3 regions of the Streptomyces sp. NPDC057307 genome follow, and region 2 is predicted to be linked to each of the others. Evidence: riboswitches for the same ligand, from Rfam matches in the RefSeq annotation. Region 2 holds a riboswitch; each other region holds the start of a gene.
What was found. A riboswitch is a leader RNA that binds a small molecule or an ion and turns the genes downstream of it on or off. The one in region 2 is predicted to bind cyclic di-AMP.
Positions count from the first base shown of each region.

Region 1: it holds a riboswitch for cyclic di-AMP, as region 2 does, so the genes downstream of both, ACFUN8_RS32690 (M23 family metallopeptidase) here and ACFUN8_RS02090 (transglycosylase family protein) in region 2, are expected to answer to the same signal.
Region 3: it holds a riboswitch for cyclic di-AMP, as region 2 does, so the genes downstream of both, ACFUN8_RS10335 (M23 family metallopeptidase) here and ACFUN8_RS02090 (transglycosylase family protein) in region 2, are expected to answer to the same signal.

Region 1 covers NZ_JBHUZM010000160.1:5,518-10,382, reverse strand. The annotation lists gene ACFUN8_RS32700 (GNAT family N-acetyltransferase) at 1-1,885, opposite strand, end outside; gene ACFUN8_RS32695 (HPr family phosphocarrier protein) at 2,020-2,301, shown strand; gene ACFUN8_RS32690 (M23 family metallopeptidase) at 2,455-3,258, opposite strand; cyclic di-AMP (ydaO/yuaA leader) riboswitch at 3,271-3,437, opposite strand; gene ACFUN8_RS32685 (M16 family metallopeptidase) at 3,676-4,865, opposite strand, start outside.
Region 2 covers NZ_JBHUZM010000003.1:61,921-66,785, reverse strand. The annotation lists gene ACFUN8_RS02105 (DUF5753 domain-containing protein) at 1-521, opposite strand, end outside; gene ACFUN8_RS02100 (cytochrome P450) at 687-1,934, shown strand; gene ACFUN8_RS02095 (transglycosylase family protein) at 2,102-3,082, shown strand; cyclic di-AMP (ydaO/yuaA leader) riboswitch at 3,347-3,523, shown strand; gene ACFUN8_RS02090 (transglycosylase family protein) at 3,527-4,204, shown strand; gene eno (phosphopyruvate hydratase) at 4,510-4,865, shown strand, end outside.
Region 3 covers NZ_JBHUZM010000019.1:16,751-21,615, forward strand. The annotation lists gene ACFUN8_RS10330 (PrsW family intramembrane metalloprotease) at 1-867, shown strand, start outside; gene ACFUN8_RS10335 (M23 family metallopeptidase) at 893-1,957, opposite strand; cyclic di-AMP (ydaO/yuaA leader) riboswitch at 1,969-2,123, opposite strand; gene ACFUN8_RS10340 (PP2C family protein-serine/threonine phosphatase) at 2,428-3,519, opposite strand; gene ACFUN8_RS10345 (MerR family transcriptional regulator) at 4,062-4,808, opposite strand.

The sequences.
Region 1 (4,865 bases), on a different contig from region 2:
CCGGCATCGGCCCCGGCCGGGGCGCCGTCGTCGTGGCCGCCGAGAGTGCCTTCGCCAGGCCGCCGATCTCGACGTGGACCACCGCCACCGGCTTCGCCGGGGACATCGCGGCCGCCTCGCGCAGCGCCGTCGCCAAGACCTCGCCGTCGCCCGATTCCCTCGTGCCGTTCTCGCCGACCCAGGGGATCGCCGTGACGACGACCGCGTCGCAGCCCGGGTCCGCGAGTGCCGTGGCCAGTGCCGTACGGAAGTCCTCCGGGCGGGCCGATGTCGTGAGGTCGAGTGGGGGCAGCGGGCGCAGGCCCTCCGTCAGGCAGGCGTCGTACGTGAGCAGCCCGAGCGACTCCGAGTTGCCGAGGATCGCCACGTGCGGCCCCGCCGGCAGGGGCTGGGTCGCGAGCAGGAGGCCCGCGTCCACCAGTTCCGTGACGGTGTCCACGCGGATCACGCCCGCCTGGCTGAGCAGCGCCGAGACCGTCGCTTCGGGAATGCGGGTGACGGGCACCGAGTGCCCCGGCGGCGCGCTGCCGCTGTGCCGCGCGCCCTTCGCGACGACGACCGGCTTCACCGCCCCCGTACGCCTCGCCAGACGCGTGAACTTCCGTGGGTTGCCGATCGATTCGAGGTACAGCAGCACGACGTCGGTGTCCGGGTCGTCGTGCCAGTACTGGAGGAAGTCGTTGCCCGAGACGTCCGCGCGGTTGCCCGCCGAGATGAAGGTGGACAGGCCGGCGCCGCGCCGTACCAGCCCGGCGAGCAGCGCGATGCCGATCGCGCCCGACTGGGTGAAGAGGCCGATCCGCCCCCGGTCGGGCGGCTCGGGCGCGAGCGAGGCGTTCAGCCGGACGGACGGCGAGGTGTTGATGACGCCGAACGCGTTGGGCCCGATGACCCGCATCCCGTACGAGCGCGCCTGCCGCACCAGCGCGCGCTGCCGCTCCCGGCCGACGGGCCCGCTCTCCGCGTATCCGGCGGACAGGACGACCAGGCCCTGGACGCCGTGTTCGCCGCAGTCGGCGACGACTTCGGGCACCCGCTCGGCGGGCACGGCGACGATCGCGAGATCGACGGGTTCCCGGATCTCCGCGAGGGAGCGTACGGCGGGGACGCCGTCGATCTCGGCCAGTTCCGGGGGCAGGGCCAGATTCACCGCGTACGTACGCCCCGTGAAACCCCCGTCGAGCAGATTGCGCAGCACCGCCCGTCCCACGCCGCCCGCCGTGCGTCCGGCGCCGACGACGGCCACGGACGACGGGCCGAGGAGCCGCTGCACCGAGCGCGCCTCGGCGCGCTGCTCGCGGCCCCGCTGGACGGCGAGGGACTCCGCGGTCGGTTCGAGGTCGAGGACGAGGCGGACCGAGCCGTCCTCGAAGTTGCGTTTCTGGGTGAACCCGGCGTCCCGGAACACCTTGATCATCTTGTTGTTGGCGGGCAGCACCTCCGCCGCGAAGCGCCGGATCCCGCGCTCGCGCGCCACCGCGGCGATGTGTTCGAGGAGCGCGGAGGCGATCCCGCGCCCCTGGTGCGCGTCCTGGACGAGGAAGGCGACCTCGGCCTCGTCGGCCGGGGCGGAGGCGGGCATGCCCCGGCCGTCGATGCGGTCGTAGCGGACGGTGGCGACGAACTCGCCGCCGACGGTGACGGCGAGGCCCACCCGGTCCACGTAGTCGTGGTGGGTGAACCGGTAGACGTCCTTGTCGGAGAGCCGGGGGTAGGGCGCGAAGAAGCGGTAGTACTTCGACTCGTCGGAGACCTGTTCGTAGAAGCTGACCAGCCGCTCGGCGTCGTCGGTGGTGATGGGCCGGACGCGGGCGGTGCCCCCGTCGCGCAGGACCACGTCTGCTTCCCAGTGAGCGGGGTACGCGTGCTGTGACGGCGGCGTCATGGGGAGAGCCTACGGCGCGCGCACCGGTAGCGGCGGCTGCGCGGCCGGGGCAGGCTGGGGGTGCCTCATCGGTCCGTTACGGGGCACATGAGACACTGGTCTAGACAACAACTGTGACTTTGAAGGGCAACACCATGGCTGAGCGCCGCGTCAACGTCGGCTGGGCCGAGGGCCTGCACGCCCGTCCCGCCTCCATCTTCGTCCGTGCCGCCACGGCCTCCGGCGTTCCCGTGACGATCGCCAAGGCCGACGGCAGCCCGGTCAACGCGGCGTCGATGCTCGCCGTGCTGGGACTGGGCGCGCAGGGCGGCGAGGAGATCGTCCTGTTCTCCGACGCGGACGGCGCGGACGCCGCGCTGGACCGGCTGGCGAAGCTGGTCGCCGAGGGTCTGGACGAGCTGCCCGAGACCGTCTGAACCGCACACGCACCGAATCGCACACGCGCCGAGCCGCACACGCGCTGAATCGCACACGCACGACGAAGGCCCCGGCAGGACGCCGGGGCCTTCGTCATGTCTCCGCGCGCAGTCGTGTCTCCGCGCATGGTCGCGTTCTCCGCGCGTAGAGAGTCAGACGCTGACGCCGTGCGCGCGCAGGTACGCGACGGGGTCGATGTCGGAGCCGTACTCCGCGCTCGTCCGCGCCTCGAAGTGCAGGTGCGGGCCGGTCGAGTTGCCGGTCGAGCCCGAGAGCGCGATCGGCGCGCCCGGCGTGACGCTCTGGCCGACGGTGACGCCGATCGAGGAGAGGTGTCCGTACTGGGTGTACGTGCCGTCGTTCATGCGGATGACGACGTTGTTGCCGTACGCGCCGCCCCAGCCGGCCTCCACGACGGTGCCCGCGCCGACGGCCACGACCGAAGTGCCGGACGCCGCGCGGAAGTCGACGCCGGAGTGGCTGCCGGAGGACCAGAGCGCGCCGCCGGTCTGGTAGCCGGTGGTGACCGGGGAGCCGGCGACGGGGAGTTGGTAGGAGTTGAGGCGCTCGCGCTCCGCGGCCCGTGCCGCGCGCTCCTTGGCCTCGCGCAGTTCCTTCGCGCGGGCCTCCGCCTTGCGCTTCGCCTCGGCCTTGGCGCGGGCAGCGGCCTCCGCCCGCGCCTTCGCCGCCGCGGCCTTCTGGGCGGCCAGATGCTGGGCGTCGGCCTGGGCGTCGATCGTCGCGGCGAGGGAGTCGTCGATGACGATGGCGCGGGCCGGGGTGACCGGAGCGGTGTCCTGGGCGACGGCCGCCTCCATGTCGGCGGCGAGCGCCGGGGATCCGAGGGTGCCGATGACACCGGCGGCGGTGAGAGTCGCGACTCCGGCGAAGTTCGCGCCTCGGCGCGTCATTCGGCTCGGGGCACGGTGCTTCCCGGTGGCACGGGTGAACGCCATGAAGTGGCTGGTCCTTTCCTTCCTTCTCGCCTACCGGGTTAGCTGACGGGTTCGGAGCAGGAAGGTCTCCTACGGGCTCCTCCGCGGATCACGCGAAGGCCCCCGATTCACCCCAGGGACATGATTGGGTCCCCGGCTCCCCAGGCTCGCGCCTGACGGGGACTCGGCGATGGCTGTCCGGTGCCGCGGATGCGGCGGGCTCTGGCGAACAGCCGGACCGACGCTAAAGGGGTCATCTTTCAATCACCAAACAGACAGGCCCTTTTGTAGCGCACGCCACAGGGCATTCAGGCAACCTCCTCATGAATGCGGACATAGCGGGGAACCCCGGCGACTGGTTCGTCACCGGGGTTCCCTTTGTCCGTGCTGATCGGACGTCCGCACCGAGCCGACGGGCGGTCGTCGTCGTCATCGGCCTCAGCCGGTGACGACCTTCACCTCGCCGATCCCCAGGGCCTCGATCGGCTCCCGGATCACCGAGGCGTCCCCGACGAGCACCGTGACCAGCCGGTCGCCCGGGAAGGCGCTGACGACGGCGGCCGTCGCCTCGACCGTGCCGGTCTCGGCCAGGCGCGCGTACAGCTGCGCCTGGAAGTCGTCCGGGAGGTGCTGCTCGACCTGGTCGGCGAGCGTGTCCGCGACGGACGCGGCCGTCTCGTACTTCAGCGGCGCGACGCCGACCAGATTCTGCACGGCCGTCTCGCGCTCGGCGTCCGTCAGCCCTTCGGCCGCGAGCGTGCGCAGGACCTTCCACAGGTCGTCCAGCGCGGGCCCGGTCGACTCGGTGTCCACGGAGCCGCTGATGGCGAGCATGGAGGCGCCCGTGCCGTGCGGGTCGGAGCGCAGCACCTGCGCGAAGGACCGCACGCCGTACGTGTAGCCCTTCTCCTCGCGCAGCACCCGGTCGAGCCGGGAGGTGAGCGTGCCGCCCAGGCAGTACGTGCCGAGCACCTGGGCCGGCCAGACGCGGTCGTGCCGGTCGGGACCGACCCGGCCGATCAGGAGCTGGGTCTGTACGGCTCCGGGCCGGTCCACGATGACCACACGGCCGGTGTCGTCGGCCGTCACCGGCGGCACGGGGCGCGGCTCCGAGGTGTCGCCCGTCCAGTCACCGAGGGTCTCGGCGAGCAGCGCGTCGACGTCCACGCCGGTGAGGTCGCCGACGATCACCGCAGTGGCGGTGGCCGGGCGGACATGCGCGTCGTAGAAGGCGCGGACGCCCTTCGCGTCGATGCGTCCGACGGTCTCCTCGGTGCCCTGGCGCGGACGCGACATGCGCGAGGTGACCGGGAACAGCTCCTTGGAGAGCTGCTTGGCCGCGCGGCGGGCCGGGTTGGCCTGCTCGTGCGGGATCTCGTCCAGCCGGTTCGTGACGAGCCGGCCGACCTCGCTCTCCGAGAACAGCGGCGCGCGCAGGGCGTCGGCGAGCAGTCCGAGCGCCTTGGGCAGCCGGGAGACCGGGACCTCCAGGGAGACCCGGACGCCGGGGTGGTCGGCGTGCGCGTCGAGGGTGGCGCCGCAGCGCTCCAGCTCGGCGGCGAACTCCTCGGCGGTGTGCTTGTCGGTGCCCTCGGACAGCGCGCGGGCCATGATCGTGGCGACGCCGT
Region 2 (4,865 bases):
ACCTGGAGCCGGGCGGGGTCGGTGATCGTTTCGGCGCCGCGGTAGCCCTCCACCTCGGCTCGGCGGTCGTCGAAGAGAGAGAAGCCGTCGCCGGGATAGATGTGGAGTGGGGCGCGCGCGGGAATGATGCCCAAGGTGAGCCCGGGAAGCGCGGTGGCTTTCAGCAGGTGCTGGAGCTGGCTTCGCATGACGTCCGCGCCGCCGATGTTCGTCAGCAGAGCCTGCTCTCCGAGCAGTACGTGGTAGCTCCTGCCGTCCTGCCCGATGTACTGGGCTCGTGCCGTCCGTGCAGCGACACCGGCCTCGACGTCGTCGGGGAGCTCATGGAAACCGACGACGAGGCGCAGCATGGCCTCGGCGTACCGCGGGGTCTGGAGATCTCCCCAGACGACGTTGGGGTGGTAGCCGACGTAGTCACGGGTGTCTCTCACCAGGTCCAGGAAGCTCTGCTGCACGGGACCGGTGCCTTGCTGGAGTAAGTCGTTCCAGTCGTGGTCTGCGGGAGAGGTAGACGCGTTCATAGCTGGGATTTTCGCAGTACGCGGTGGTTCTGTCCTCGCCTTCGGGAGAGCCGGGGAGACGGCTGACTGTGCTCCAGCGCGGCCCCGAAGGCGATCACGGACCGAGTACCCGACCTCGACCCCGCGGTCCTGGGGAACGCACAGGCGCCGGTTACTGTCGGGCGCATGTCCGAGCTGTCACCCCCCGCCCCCGAACTCTTCACCTGGGAGTTCGCCACCGACCCCTACCCCGCCTACGCCTGGCTGCGCGAGCACGCGCCCGTGCACCGGACCCGGCTGCCCAGTGGGGTCGACGCGTGGCTCGTGACGCGGTACGTGGATGCCAAGCGGGCCCTCGCCGATCCCCGGCTGTCCAAGAATCCCGTGCATCACGCCGAGCAGGCGCACGCCAAGGGGAAGACGGGGATCCCGGGGGAGCGGGGCGCGGAGTTGATGACGCATCTGCTGAACATCGATCCGCCCGACCACACCCGGCTGCGGCGCCTGGTGTCGCAGGCGTTCACCCCGCGCCGGGTGGCCGAATTCGCGCCCCGTGTGCAGGAGTTGACGGACGGGCTGATCGACGCCTTCGCGGCGAAGGGGGAGGCCGACCTCATCCATGACTTCGCCTTCCCGCTCCCCATCTACGCGATCTGCGATCTGCTCGGGGTCCCGCGCGAGGACCAGGACGACTTCCGCGACTGGGCCGGGATGATGATCCGGCACGGCGGCGGGCCGCGGGGTGGGGTCGCGCGGTCCGTGAAGAAGATGCGGGGGTATCTCGCCGAACTCATCCACCGCAAGAGGGACGCCCCCGGCGACGACCTGATCTCCGGGCTGATCCGCGCGAGCGACGACGGCGAGCACCTCACCGAGAACGAGGCCGCCGCCATGGCGTTCATCCTGCTCTTCGCGGGGTTCGAGACGACCGTCAATCTGGTGGGCAACGGGGTCTACGCGCTGCTTCGCAACCCCGACCAGCGCGAACGCCTTCAACGCTCCCTCGACGCAGGCGAGACCGGGCTGCTCGCCACCGGGATCGAGGAACTGCTGCGCTACGACGGGCCGGTGGAGCTGGCCACCTGGCGCTACGCCACCGAGCCCGTCCAACTCGGCGGGCAGAGCGTCGCGGTGGGCGACCCCGTCCTCGTCGTACTGGCCGCCGCCGACCGCGACCCGGAGCGGTTCGCCGATCCGGACCGGCTCGATCTGTCGCGGAGTGACAACAAACACCTCGGATACGGCCACGGCATCCACTACTGTCTCGGCGCACCGCTCGCCCGCCTGGAAGGACAGGCCGCGCTCGGGACACTCCTGACCCGCCTGCCCGACTTGCGACTTGCGGTCGATCCATCCGATTTGCGGTGGCGTGGCGGGCTCATCATGCGTGGACTGCGTACGCTCCCGGTGCAGTTCACAGCGGTGCGTGACTGAGTGATCGTCAACACTGTGACTTTCACGTGATCTCCGCTGTATCGACTTGTGACAGACGTTGGAGTACGGCTACGTTCACGACCGTCCCAGCAGTCACCTGTTCGGAATTCACGTTCGGAACCCGTGTTCGGGATTCACGTTTCAGCAGTCTCACGGAAGGCAATCGCATGCGCTCCGGGAACGGCCGGCACCGTCGGCCCCGTCAAGCCCCCGCCCTCGTCGTCGCGGCAGGGGTGACAGGCTCGGCGATCGCCATCCCGCTGCTCGGCGCGACCGGCGCCAGCGCGGCCGACGCCGCCACCTGGGACCGTGTCGCCGAGTGCGAGAGCGGCGGCATGTGGAGCGCCGACTTCGGCAACGGGCACTACGGCGGGCTCCAGATCGCCCAGGAGACCTGGGCCGACTTCGGCGGTACGGCGTACGCGCCCACCGCCGACCAGGCCAGCCGCAGCCAGCAGATAGCCGTGGCCGAGAAGATCCTCGACGCGCAGGGGCCGACCGCGTGGCCGACCTGCGCGCTGGTCACCGGGCTCACGGCGGACGACGGTGCGTCGCCGGATGGCGAGCCCTCCGGCGACGCCACCCAGCAGCCCGAGACGTCCGCGGAGCCCGCGCCCGAGTCGAGCGAGGAGGCCGTGCTGCCGCCCGCTCCCGAGTCGACGCCGTCGTCCGGGCAGTTCGGCCGTGATTCGGCCTCCGGTGGCGAGAAGCCCAGCGCGGAGCCGAGTACGGAGTCGAGTACGGAGTCGGGTACCGGGTCCGGTACGACGCCGAGCGCGGAGCCCGGCACCGAGGCCGACGCCGGCCAGGGCACCGGCAAGCACCGCGGCGAGGCGGACGCCGGAACGGGCGCCACCGACGGGTCGACCGAAGCAGGCAAGACGGGCAACGCGGACGAAGAGCGTGAAAGTGGCCGTCATGCCTCGCGGGGTGACGGTTCGGCACGTAACGGTGACACCGCCGCCGAGGACACGGCCGCCGCCGACGGCTCGTACACCGTCCAGGCCGGCGACAACCTGTGGGCCATCGCCGACGAGCAGAAGGTGGAGGGCGGCTGGTCCGCGCTCTACGCGGCGAACCGCGAGGTCGTGGGCTCCGACGCCGACCTGATCCTGCCGGGCCAGAGCCTCGATCTGACCGCGAAGTAGGGGTAGTTAAACGGTCTATGTCCGTATCTGCGCAAGTGAGACAAGGGTCTCTTCGTCCCAACTGATGCGGTCTGACCGGCACGTCGCCTCGCTTCCGTCCCGACCTGCGTAAACAGAGGTTTCCTCGGGGCGGGATGGGCGAATCATCCCGGATGTTCCTTCTTTGAACATCCGGGATGTCTGTGTTTACGGTCTGAACCGCTCGCACCGCGGGCACCGTCGACCGTCACGCCGAATCCTGCCGTCGGTCGGGGGGAGTAGTCGTCGCGTCAAGCGCCGAAGGCAGGAGCGGGGGACCCAAAGGTAAGTGCCGGCCAGTACGGCCGGCTCGGGGTGCAGCCGTGTGCAGGGGGACGTGAAGACGTTCCCGGGTCGCACGGCCGGGCAACTCACTTGGCCCGAACCCGACAGCTCACCTCGTAGGCGTCGGTGAGGAGATTTCGCATGCTGTTTTCCAGCAAGTCCGGCAAGGCCAAGCACCGCCGCCCCTCCAAGGCCGTCCGCTACGCCACGCTCGCCGGCATCACCGGTGCCGCTGTCGCGGCCCCGCTGATCGGCGCCACCTCCGCCTCCGCGGCCACCACCGCCGAGTGGGACGCCGTCGCCCAGTGCGAGTCCGGCGGCAACTGGTCCATCAACACCGGCAACGGCTACTCCGGCGGCCTCCAGTTCTCGCCCTCCACCTGGGCCGCGTACGGCGGCACCGCCTTCGCCTCCAGCGCCGACCAGGCGTCGAAGTCGCAGCAGATACAGATCGCCGAGAAGGTCCTCGCGGGCCAGGGCAAGGGTGCCTGGCCGAGCTGTGGTGTCGGCCTGTCCAACGCCTCCAACAACGCCGGCTCGGACGACAGCGCCCAGCAGCAGGCCCCTGCCCCGAAGGCCGCCCCGAAGCAGGAGTCCGCCCCGCGCGCCGCGCAGGAGCAGCCCGCCTCGCGTAGTGAGACGCGCGGCCCGATCAAGAAGGGCGACGGCGAGTACAAGGTCAAGGCCGGCGACACGCTCTCCAAGATCGCGGACGCCAAGAAGGTCGAAGGTGGCTGGAAGAAGCTCTTCGACCTGAACAAGGACATCGTCGAGAACGCCGACGAGATCTTCCCGGGTCAGCAGCTCCACCTGAGCTGACCCTTCCCTCCCTGAGCCCCGGCACGGCGCGCCTCACTCCCCCCGGACGCGCCGTACCGGGGCTCGGGCCCTGTCCGAGGTGCTGCGGTACGGGGCTCGGGCCCTGTCCGAGGTGCTGCGGTACGACGCCCGGGTCCGCCCGGCCGCCGGTCCACGGACCCCAGGACATTCGCGGCTGAACGGGCATTCAGGACTCTTTTCGTCCCAGCGGGCGGGCATCTGCCGACCGCCGACCGGGAGCCGGTTAGGCTCATGCCGCAAGGCCAACGAGGCCCTGCACTCCACGCGTCACATCCCAGAAGGAGATGCTCGTGCCGTCCATCGACGTCGTCGTAGCCCGGGAAATCCTTGACTCCCGAGGCAACCCCACGGTCGAGGTCGAGGTCGGCCTCGACGACGGCAGCACCGGCCGTGCTGCTGTCCCCTCCGGTGCGTCCACCGGTGCGTTCGAGGCCCTCGAGCTCCGCGACGGTGACCAGAACCGCTACCAGGGCAAGGGTGTCGAGAAGGCCGTCCTCGCCGTCATCGAGCAGATCGGCCCGGAGCTCGTCGGCTACGACGCCACCGAGCAGCGCCTCATCGACCAGGCGATGTTCGACCTGGACGCCACGCCGGACAAGTCCTCGCTCGGCGCCAACGCCATCCTCGGTGTCTCCCTGGC
Region 3 (4,865 bases), on a different contig from region 2:
ATCGTCGAGGAGAGCGCGAAGGCCGCCGCGATCCTGCTGATCTTCCTCTTCCGGCGGAAGTCGTTCACCGGTCTCGTCGACGGGGTCGTCGTCGCCGGCTTCACCGCGACCGGCTTCGCCTTCACCGAGAACATCCTCTATCTCGGCAACGCCTTCGGCGAGGACCAGCAGATCGGCAACTCGGGCCTCGCCTCCGTGACCGCGGCGACCTTCTTCGTACGGGTGGTGATGTCGCCGTTCGCCCATCCGCTCTTCACGGTCCTCACGGGCATCGGCTTCGGCCTCGCGGCCCTGACCTCCCGCCGCCGGCGCGTGCGCCGTTGGCTGCTGCCGGTGCTCGGCCTCACGCTCGCCATGGGCACGCACGCGCTGTGGAACGGCTCCTCGTCGCTGTTCGGCCCGTACGGCTTCTACGCGGTGTACGCGGCCTTCATGGTCCCCGCCTTCGCCCTGCTCACCTGGCTGGCGATCTGGAGCCGGCAGCGCGAACTGCGCACGGTCTCGGCCGAGTTGCCCGCGTACGCGGCGGCCGGCTGGCTCGGCGAGACCGAACCGCTCGCGCTGTCCTCGATGCGGGCGCGCTCGGCGGCGCGCGATGTCGCGGGCCGTACGTACGGGTCGGCGGCGGCCCGCACGGTCCGCGAGTACCAGGCGTTCGCGACCGCCCTCGCGTTCCTGCGCCACCGGGCGGGCCGCGGCGCGGCGGACCCGGACTTCGCCGAGCGCGAGCAGGAGCTGCTGCACCACATGTGGCAGCGCCGGGACATGGCGTCGCCCGCGCTGGCGTACGCGGCGCGGGCGACGGGGCGGGTGTGGACTCCGCCGCCGTACATCGACTACGGCGGCTACAACCCGTATCGGAGCTAGGACCTGCCCTGAGGCTCGGCCCGTATCAAGGAGTGAGTCCCTTGCTGCGGAGCCAGCTCAGCGGGTCGATCCCGCTGCCGCCCGCGGTGTGCACCTCGAGGTGCAGGTGCGGGCCGGTGACGTTGCCGGTGGCCCCCACGCGTCCGACGGTCTCGCCGGTGGTGACCTTCTGGCCGGCGGCGACGGTCATCGAGGACAGGTGGGCGTACCAGATCTCCGTGCCGTCGTCCAGCTCCAGCACCACGCGGTAGCCGTACGACCCCGACCAGCCGGCCGACTTGACGGTCGCGCTGTGGACGGCCTTGGCGGGCGTGCCCGTGGGGGCGGCGAAGTCCAGGCCGGTGTGCTGGCCGGAGGACCACATGGAGCCGCTCTGGCCGTACGTCGAGGTGAGCGTGTACGACGAGGTGGGGAGCGAGAAACTGGCGGCCAGCTTCTCCAGGCGCTCCTTCTCGGCCTTGCGCTCGGCCGCCTCCTTCGCCTTGCGCTTCTCCTCGGCGGCCTTCTCCTCGGCGTCGGTCTGCTGCTTCTTCGCCTCGGCCGCGGCCTTCTCGGCGGCGGCCGTCTCGGCGCTCGCCTTCTGGACGGCGTCGGCCTCGGCCTGCTGCTGCTCCGCCTGCTGCAGGATGCGGGCGCGCAGCGCCTCGCCGGAGTCGGTGGTGCCCTGCTGGGCGTCGGCCGCGGTGAGGCCGGCCGTGGTGAGCGGAGAGGGCGTCTCGTCGTTCTTGTCGTCGCCGTCGGACATGAAAGACCCGACACCGGGAAGAGACTTGGCGTCGGGGAAACTGTCCGAGAGCGCGTCGGGAAGTGATATCGAGACCGCTGGCTTGTCCTGCGCGGAGGCTATGCCTCCCGCGCCGACCGCGGCGATGACGCCTACTCCGAGGACCGTGGAGCTGCGGGCGAGAGCGTTGCGCTGCTTGGCGACACGGTGTTTGCCGCGTACGGGACGGATGGAGTCCGCGGTGGGATTCCACTCCTCCCAGCCCTTGTTCGCCTCGTCGTCGGTGCGATCGGTACCGGCGAACCGGCTCCCGGGACCGAAATGGACCGGGGCTGAGGCTTCGGGGGCAGGCCTGTTGGACGCCACTGGGGCGCTCTCCTTTCCTTCCTTCTCGCCTACCGGGTTAGCTGACGGGTTCGGAGCAGGAAGGTCTCCTACGAGCGTTTTTCGCCGCACGAGGCAGCAAGAGACGCCCGATTCACCCCAATTGGTGGTTCCCCGGTTTCCTTGCGGAATTCGGCGCGTGCGCACGGTGCCGTCTCTTCGACGGCTGGGACAACCGCGCTGCGTTATCGAACGTTAATAGACGACCGGGGCTTATTCCAAGCTGTTCCGGGTGATCGTTAGCGGACGCGGCCTGGACCAACCGGGACACAAGCGGGTGGAATCGGGCGAGTTGATCGCCCTTCGGATCGTGTGCGATCACACACTCGAACTGACGGTGCGTCAAATGTTATGCGGAGTGGTGCACTTCAACTACGCAGCGTGGCGGGCGAGATGGCGCCGCACGGCACGCCGTGTCCCGTCCGGCCAGGACGGGTCGCGACGCGATCGAGTCACGGCACGACCGGCATCGTCCGGCGCCGCTCCGGCTGTCGCGGGGTGGGCCGGCTGACGGCCAGCAGCGCCATGTCGTCCGTACTGCCGCCGCCGGTGTGCAGCCGTACGTCCCCGACGATCGCGTCGAGCAGTTCGTCGGGGCCGGGGAAGATCCGTCCCGCGAGCCGTTCGCGCGGGTTGTAGAAGACGCCCGCCGCGTTGCGCGCCTCGGTGAGCCCGTCCGTGTAGAGGAGCAGTGTCGCCCCGGACTCGTACGGGACCTCGTCCGCGCGGTCCGGCCAGGTCCCCAGCTCGCCCATCCCGAGCGGCAGCGCCGGATCGGCGGGGGACAGCACGGTCAGCCCGCCGTCGGGGGCGAGCAGCAGCGGCTCCGGGTGCCCGCGGTTGACCACGCGCACCATGCCCTCGACGTGCGGGATCTCGGCGAGTACGGCGGTGGTGAAACCCTCGAACAGGTCGATCCCGTCCCGCCGGGTGCCTTCGCGGGCCAGCGCCCGCTCCAGCCGTTGCGCGACCCCTTCGAGCGACCGCTCCTGCTCGGCGGCCTCGCGGAAGGCGCCGATGACGACGGCCACGGTCTCGACGGCGCCCATGCCCTTGCCGCGTACGTCGCCGACCACCAGCCGTACCCCGTACTCCGTGTCCTGGACGGCGAACAGGTCACCGCCGATGAACGCCCCCTCCTCCGCCGCCTCGTAGCGCGCGGCGATATGGAGCCCGCCGATCCGGGCGGCGGGCGTCGGCAGGACGGCCCGCTGGGCGGCCTCGGCGATGACGCGCGCCGAGGCCAGGCGTTCGCCGCTGCGGCGTACGACTCCGTTGATGGCCAGCGCCAGCACGGAGACCGTGAAGACGGTCAGCGACTCGGTGACCGTCTCGACCGCGTCCACCGTGTCGTTGAGGAAGTGCAGCCCGACGACGGCGGCGGTGGCCAGGATGCCGATGACGAGGGTGCGCAGGAACGAGAAGAACGGGGCGGCGACCAGCGGCGCCGCCGCGTAGAGCGGGGAAGCGGTGATGGCCGTCGGGGTCGTCTGGTCCAGGACGATCCCCGCCACGATGATCAGGCCGGGCAGGATCTCCACGATCGGATGCGCCGGCCGGGCGGCGTGCCGGCCGCGTCCTCGCCCGGCCGGACGGGGGTCGTCGGGACCGAAGCCCGCGGGGTGCTTGTCGGCGGAGGACCGGCCGTCCCAGGTGGGATCGTCCGGGTCGAAGGCCGGCGGGACCGGGGCGGCCGGGCGGGAGTCCGCCCGGCGGAAGCCGGCGTCGGCGCGCTCGAAGCCCCGGCGGATCCCGCGCCGGGCGCTGTTGCCGAGACCGCGGAGCCTGCCGGCCAGGCCGGGGCGGCGGACAGCACTCTCGGCGGGACGGCGGCCGTCGTCCCCGCCGCCGCCCGCCGTCCCGTCGTCTCCGCTGTCTCTCTGCCCCACCAGTGGTCTCCTGCCCGGTCCGTCGACGGCTGCGGACGGTACCGCGCCCTCCCTAGGCTGGCCCCTCACGCGCCGGGCGGCTACCCGCCGTCGACCGACTGGGCTATCGGTGGGCCAGTGCGGTGACCTGTGGCGGGGCGGGAGCGGGGCGGGAGCGGGGCGGTCGGGCGCCTGGAAATCGAGGCGCAGCGAACCCGTCAGTCGGTGAGATGGCGCTCGGCGTACACCTTCATCGCGTCCCGTACGAGGACGGCCGCGCCCTCCGCGTACTTGTCGTAGTTACGGCCGAAGCGCGCGTCGTCGACGTACATCGCGGTGACGCCGATGACGTACGACCTGGAAGGGCTCGTGGTGCTCGACAGCCACTCGCAGTGCCGGGCGGCGATGGCCTGTGCCTGATCGCTGTCGGCGGCGAGACCGTCCTTCTTGGCCCGCCCCCAGTCGCGGGCGATGTTCTCGTGCCGGTCCATGAACTCCCGGCGCTCGCTCTCGCTCAGCGACCGCCACCAGCGGTCCCCCTGCTCGTACGCCTCCCGGCCCCATCGCTCCGTCACCTCCCCCTCGTAACGGGTGTGATCGAAGCCGTCGAGAATTTCCTCGGCCATGAGCTGTTCTCCCCTCTCGGTCTTGTGGAGAGTGGTCCGCACCGACGCGATCAGACGTCCCACCCGCGCGCGCTCCTGTTCGAGCAGCGCGAGATGGGTGCGCAGGGCGGCGGCCGTGTCCTGTTGGCCGTCGAGGATCCCGCCGATCGCGGGCAGGCCGAGACCGAGTTCACGCAGCAGCAGGATTCGCTGCAACCGGACGAGGGCGTCCTGGTCGTAGTAGCGGTAACCGTTGCCGCCGACCCGGCTCGGGGTCAGCAGTCCCAGCTCGCCGTAGTGCCTGAGCGTGCGGCTCGTCGTGCCGGCCTTCTTCGCGATGTCCTGGATCGACCACTCCATGACCGAAACGCTAAATCTTGACGTTGCGTAAAGGTCAAGCGCGATGCGGCGCGCGAC